DNA from 3 places in the Frondihabitans sp. PhB161 genome. Region 2 is predicted to be linked to each of the others. Evidence: predicted binding sites of a transcription regulator. Region 2 holds the regulator's gene; each other region holds the start of a gene.
The links. The regulator LexA, encoded in region 2, represses DNA repair genes until DNA is damaged. The targets are predictions, from matches to a motif close to TCGAACANNTGTTCGA.
Positions count from the first base shown of each region.

Region 1: the regulator LexA is predicted to act here: its motif matches at 1,205-1,220, upstream of EDF39_RS13355 (hotdog fold thioesterase).
Region 3: the regulator LexA is predicted to act here: its motif matches at 768-783, upstream of EDF39_RS14660 (DUF6504 family protein).

Region 1 covers NZ_RKQW01000003.1:291,470-293,737, forward strand. Annotated here, with positions in the region: gene polA (DNA polymerase I) at 1-1,117, opposite strand, end outside; gene EDF39_RS13355 (hotdog fold thioesterase) at 1,276-1,629, shown strand; gene EDF39_RS13360 (ANTAR domain-containing response regulator) at 1,830-2,268, opposite strand, start outside.
Region 2 covers NZ_RKQW01000002.1:20,035-22,302, reverse strand. Annotated here, with positions in the region: gene hflX (GTPase HflX) at 1-901, shown strand, start outside; gene lexA (transcriptional repressor LexA) at 981-1,688, opposite strand; gene EDF39_RS08865 (LysM peptidoglycan-binding domain-containing protein) at 1,915-2,268, shown strand, end outside.
Region 3 covers NZ_RKQW01000003.1:581,808-584,075, forward strand. Annotated here, with positions in the region: gene EDF39_RS14655 (SDR family oxidoreductase) at 1-515, opposite strand, end outside; gene EDF39_RS14660 (DUF6504 family protein) at 804-1,130, shown strand; gene EDF39_RS14665 (glycoside hydrolase family 15 protein) at 1,181-2,268, shown strand, end outside.

The DNA of each region.
Region 1 (2,268 bases), on a different contig from region 2:
TGTAGACCGAATCGTCGCTGGCCGCGATGCCGAGGCCGGTGACTGTGCCGTCACTGCCGTACTCGACCGACACGCCGACCGGCGGTTTGTCGGCGGCGGCGTGGGTGCGCAGCCAGTGCGCCAGCTCTTCGTCGACGAGTGTGCGAACGACCGGGACGACGGGGCCGGAGGGTGCCTCGGGCTCGGCGGCGACGCCTGCGGTGGGAGCCGAGGATCCGGCGGCACCGCCCTCGGCCAACGCGACCACGCGCTCGAGCAGCGTGCGGAACTGCAGTCGATCGAACACCTCGCGCACGGCGGGCACGTCAATCGGGCGTCGCTCGAGATCGTCGGGGCCGACCGGCAGATCGACGTCGGTGACGAGACGGTTGAGTTTGCGGTTGCGGACGGCGCGGTCGTACTGCTCGCGGAACTTGTCGCCGACGACGCCCTTGATCTCGTCGCGGTGCGCCACGACCTCGTCAAGAGAGCCGAACTGGTTGATCCACTTCACGGCCGTTTTCTCGCCGACCTTGTCGACGCCGATCAGGTTGTCACTCGTCTCGCCGACGAGGGCCGCGACCTCGGGGTACTGGTGGGGTTCGATGCCGTAGCGCTCGAACACCTTGTCGCGGTCGTAGCGCGTGAGATCGGTGACGCCGCGGGCCGAGGGGTAGAGCAGTGTGACGTCGTCGTTGACCATCTGGATGGCGTCGCGGTCACCCGAGACCACGAACACCTTGTAGCCGCCGGACGACCCCCGGGCGGCGAGGGTGGCGAGGATGTCGTCGGCCTCAAAGTCTTCTTTGGTGATCGTGGTGATGCCCATCGCGTGCAGCGCCTCTTCGAGCAGAGGGATCTGACCGACGAACTCGACCGGAGTCTCGTTTCGGGTGCCCTTGTACTCGGGGTATTCACGCGTGCGGAACGAATACCGGGAGATGTCGAAGGCGACCGCCAAGTGAGTCGGCTTCTCGTTCTTGAGCAGGTTGAGCAGCATCGAGATGAAGCCGTGGATGGCGTTCGTGTGCTGGCCGTCACGATTGACGAAACTGTCGATGGGCAGGGCGTAGAAGGCCCTGAAGGCCAGGGAATGACCGTCGATTACGAGAAGGGTAGGCTTTTCTGAGCTCGGCACCCCGTCAGCCTAGCCGCCCCCTCCGACACTCGTCTTGGCCTCGGATCCTGGGCTCTTTTCCCTCTCGCCGCCCTGGAGAAATCGTGACCGACCAGCCGTTCAGCCCCGCCGCCCTCGCCTTCCTCGACGGCCGCGGCGCCGGCGAGCTCGCCGAGAAGATGGGCATCGAGATCGTTGCGCTGAGCGCCGAGCACGCGGTCGCCACCATGCCGGTCGACGGCAATCGGCAGCCGGTCGGCATCTTGCACGGCGGGGCTCACGTCGTGCTCGCCGAGTCGCTCGGGTCGATGGCTGCGAGCGTCCACGCCGGGCCGGGCCGCATCGCCATGGGCATCGAGCTCAACGCCTCGCACAGCCGAGCCGCCTCGGCGGGCGTCGTCACGGGCACGTGCACAGCGATCCACCTGGGCCGCACGCTGACGACGCACGAGATTGTCATGACCGACGAGGAGGGGCGGCGCCTCTCGACGGTGCGGATCACCAACATCCTTCGCGATGCGCGTACGTCTTAGGCGGCAGCCGCCTGGAGCCTTAGCCGCGCCTCCGTTGCAAATGTGAAGGAGAAACCTCGGCGAGCTGACGAATTCATAGGGATCTGCGGGAGCGAGGGCGAGAATCTCCTTCAAATTCGAAGGAGAGGGGCGGGCACGTAGAAGCGGCCGGCTCCCAGAGGGAACCGGCCGCCGCGGTGAGTACAGCTACTTCTTGACGCTTACTTCTTGACGCTGAGCTGCTCGATGATGGCCTGGGCGACATCGTGCATGGTGAGACGGCGATCCATCGACGCCTTCTGGATCCAGCGGAAGGCCTCGGGCTCGGTGAGACCCATCTTCTCGTTCAGCAGGCCCTTGGCGCGATCGACGAGCTTGCGCGTCTCGAAGCGCTCGACCAGGTCGGCGACCTCGGCCTCGAGGGTGATGATCTGCGTGTAGCGCGAGAGAGCGATCTCGATCGCGGGCAGGAGGTCGTTGGGGGTGAACGGCTTGACGACGTAGGCGAGGGCGCCGGCCTCGCTGGCGCGCTCGACGAGCTCCTTCTGGCTGAAGGCGGTGAGAAGAACCACGGGAGCGATGTGATGTTTCGACAGTGTCTCGGCCGCGGAGATGCCGTCGAGCTTGGGCATCTTGACGTCCATGATCACCAGGTCGGGA
Region 2 (2,268 bases):
ACTGGCCCAGCTGGAATACCTCCTCCCGCGACTGCGCGGTTGGGGTGACTCGATGTCGCGCCAGGCCGGTGGCCAGGTCGGTGGCGCGGGCGCCGGAATGGGCTCCCGTGGGCCGGGTGAGACGAAGATCGAACTCGACCGTCGCCGCATCCACACCCGCATGGCGATTCTTCGCAAGAAGATCAAAGAGATGAAGCCGGCTCGAGTCGCGAAGCGGGCCAACCGGGTGCGCAACACGGTTCCGAGCGTGGCGATCGCCGGCTACACCAACGCCGGCAAGTCCAGCCTGCTGAACCGTCTGACCCGCGCCGGGGTTCTCGTCGAGAACGCCCTGTTCGCGACGCTGGACGCGACCGTCCGCAAGTCGTCGACCGACGATGGCCGGCCGTTCACGTACTCCGACACCGTCGGATTCGTGCGCAACCTCCCGCATCAGCTAGTCGAGGCCTTCCGGTCGACTCTCGAAGAAGTGCAAGACAGCGACATCATCGTTCACGTCGTCGACGGATCGCACCCCGATCCGGCTGCTCAGCTGGCGACGGTTCGAGAGGTGATCTCGGAGGTCGACGGGCGTGACATTCCCGAGGTGGTCGTCTTCAACAAGAGCGACCTGATCGACGAGAGCCAGCGGCTGGTACTCCAGGGCATGGTGCCCGACGCGATCTTCGTGTCGGCCCGCACGGGCGCCGGTATCGACGAGTTGCGAGCGCGGATCGCCGAGTTGCTGCCCCGGCCCGAGGTCGAGCTCGATCTACTCGTGCCGTTCGATCGCGGTGATGTCGTGTCTCGAATCCACGAGATCGGACGCGTCGTCGACGTCGAATACGTCGCTGAGGGCACTCGGGTGACAGCCCGGGTCTATCCGCAGGACGCCCCGACACTGCAGGAGTTCGCGCACTAGAGGCGGACACTTCTGCCGAGTGCACGAAAACCGCCCCCGAGCTTCGGCTCGAGGGCGGTCTTCGTACTTCCGAGGGCTACTAGAGCGACCGCAGCACAGCGACGACCTTGCCGAGGATCTGCGCGTGATCGCCGACGATCGGCTCAAAGTTCGAGTTGCGGGGGAGTAGCCAGGTGTGCCCGTCGCGCTGACGGAAGACCTTGACGGTCGCCTCGTCGTCGAGCATCGCGGCGACGATCTCGCCGTTCTCGGCGTTGCCCTGCTGACGGACGACCACCCAGTCGCCGTCGCAGATCGCAGCGTCGATCATCGATTCGCCTACGACCTTGAGCATGAACAGTTCGCCCTTGCCGACGAGCGTGCGGGGCAGCGGCATGACGTCTTCGACCTGCTGCTCCGCTGTGATCGGAATACCCGCGGCGATTCGGCCGACCAGGGGCACCCGGGCGGTGATGTTGTCGTCGTCGTCATAACGGACGATCGAGGGCTCAGGATCCGACTTGGCCGGGTCTTCGAGAAGAACCTCGAGAGCGCGTGGCCGGTTCGGGTCTCGGCGAATCGCTCCCGCCAGCTCGAGTTGATTGAGCTGGTGCGTCACGCTGGAGAGAGAGGCCAACCCGACCGCATCGCCGATTTCGCGCATGCTCGGCGGGTAACCGCGGCTGCCGATCGAGTCACGGATCGCCGTGAGAATCAGCGTCTGCTTCGCGGTGAGGGCCTTCTTCAGAGACGTCACGTCGGCGCCGTGATCGCCCTGGGTTTCGCGTCGTGCGGTCTCGCGTGCCATCTCGCCCTCTCGAATGTCGGTGGTCGCTGGTCTACTGATCCCACCGATCGAAACTGTATCCGGTCAGATATGGCAGAACAAACACATGTTCGAGTGTGTCGCGTGTTTTTTGTCGAGTTTCTGGTACCGAGCCCTTGAAATCGGCTGTAATCGAAGATATGTTCGGAACACGCCTTCGAGTCCGCAGTCTTACGGGCCGATCGCATTCGATAAGAGAGGCAACAGCATGAGCGCTACGATCACCGCACTGGTTCCTTCTACCTCCCGCGCCGCGACGGTTTCGACCTCGGGTCCGGTCCCCACCAACGTGCCGACCCACCTCCGCATCACGCGCCGTGGTCGACTGGTTCTGACGCTCGCCGTCGTCGTTGCCGCACTCGCCCTCATTGCCGGCTTCCTGCTCACCGGTGGCAGCGCCGTGGCGACGAGTTCCGCGGGCAACGTCCATTTCGACCACGTCACCGTCGCGGCGGGCGAGACCCTGTGGCAGGTGGCAGAGGGCGTCGCTCCCGACTCCGACCCGCGCGACGTCATCTCCGACATCGTCAAGTTGAACGACCTCTCTTCGACGCAGGTCATG
Region 3 (2,268 bases), on a different contig from region 2:
GTGTCGGCGAGCTGCAGGCGCAGGATGTCGGTGAACGAGGCCACCGCGGCCTTGGTCGCGTTGTACGTCGGCGTCAGGGCGAGCGGCGTGTAGGCGAGGCCCGAGGTGACGGTCATGATCGTGGCGTCCGGCTTGGTCTGCAAGAACTCGGTGAACGCGGCGATCGTGCGGATCGTCCCGAGCAGGTTGGTCGTGATCGTCTTCTCGGCGGTCTCGAGGAATCCGGCCGAGTGCAGGTCTTCCGGCTGCATGATCCCGGCCATGGTGATCACCACATTGAGCTCAGGATCCGACGCGGTCACCTTCGTGAACGCCTCCGCGATCGATGTCGGATCGGCGACGTCGAGCTCGAGGCCGGTGATCCCCGGGTTGCTCGCCTCGATGTCGCGCAGCAGCTCGGCGCGGCGCCCGGCCACGATGACCTTGTTGCCCGCAGCGGCGAATCGCTGGGCGAGCCCCAGGCCGAGTCCTGAGGTGCCGCCGGTGATGAGAATGGTGTTTCCTGTCGTCTTCATGTCTTCACTCTGCTCGGGTCGGCGGGTCTCGGGTAGGGAGCGCTCAGCCGCGGACTCCCGGTCTCTGCTTCCTTCTCAGGTGGCTGGCCTGTTGCCTCTCCGAATTTGAAGGAAAAACCTTCCGGGCGAAACGCAAACACAAGGATCCGACGGGGTCACGCACCCGGATCTCCTTCAAATTCGGAGAGGGCCGGGTTGGGGGCCGGGTGGGGGCTGGAAACGGGCGCGAATGTCGGTGGCGATTTCTAGAATTCGAACGTATCTTCGAATCAGACGAATGGGGCGCACATGAAAATTGACGAGCGAGTACCGGTCGAGACGACCGACGAGGGGTTACCCCTCCGCTTCACCTGGCGCCGCGTCGTCTACGGGGTGGTCAGCTCGCCCGAGTACTGGATCACCCGGCAGGCATGGTGGGCGTCGGCGAAACGAGCGCCCCGCGGGGCTGGCGCCGATCTGATCGAGATGCCGGTCTGGCGAGTCGACGCCCTTCCCCTCACCGATGGCGCGCAGAGGGTCGACGGCACGTTCGACCTAGCCCGAGATCCGGTCAGCCACGAGTGGCTGCTGCTCGGTGTCTTCGACGACGAGGTCGATCAGCAGCTGTTCGCCTGACTCCGCCCTGGTTCGACCGATTCGAAGCTCCCGAGTGATTTGATGAGCCCATGCCCCTAGCGATCGAAGACTATGCACTGATCGGCGACTGTCACACCGCCGCCCTGGTCGGCCGAAACGGCAGCATCGACTGGCTGTGCCTCCCCCGGTTCGATTCGGCGTCGATGTTCGCCGCGCTTCTCGGCGACGACGATAACGGTCGCTGGCTGGTCGCGCCGAGCGATGAGGCCGCCACAGCCACCCGCTCGTACGTCGACAGCACGTTCGTGTTGACCACGCGCTGGGTCACCACGACCGGCGAGGTCGAGGTGACCGACCTGATGCCCTACGGCGACAGGCGCGCCGATGTCGTCCGGCGAATCCGCGGCATCCGCGGCACGGTGACGATGCACGAAGACCTCCGCATCCGTTTCGCCTACACGACCGCTATTCCCTGGATCAGGCAGATCCCCGACTCCGCCGACATCGCCGCCGGCCGGGGCGAGCCCGGCACGACCGCACTGATCGCGATCGCCGGGCCCGACGCCGTCGTCGTCCGCGGCCCCAAGCTCACCGCCTCCGACCACACCCACGAGGCCACCTTCGACGTCTCCGAGGGTGAGACCGTCGATCTGTCGCTGACCTGGTATCCGTCGCACCGCGAGCCGCCCGCTCCGATCGACGTCGGGGCGCGGATCCTCGACACGGTCTCGTGGTGGCAGGAATGGGCTTCCCACTCCGACGCCCCCGCCGTCTACTCCTCGGAGGTGCACCGCTCGCTCCTGCTGCTCCGAGCGCTCACCCACGAAGACACGAACGGCATCGTCGCAGCCGCCACCACGAGCCTGCCCGAGCAGTTCGGCGGGCAGCGCAACTGGGATTACCGTTACGTCTGGCTTCGCGATGCGTCGATGACTCTGCAGGCGCTCATCCTGCACGGCTTCGCCGACGAGGCCACCGGCTGGCGCGACTGGCTTCTGCGCGCTATCGCCGGCGACCCCGCCGACGTGCAGATCATGTACGGGCTGGCGGGCGAGCGCTATCTGGCCGAGACGACCATCGACGAGCTGCCGGGCTACCAGGGGGCTGCGCCGGTACGCATCGGCAACGGCGCCTTCACGCAATATCAGGGCGACGTCTTCGGTGAGGTGATGGTCGC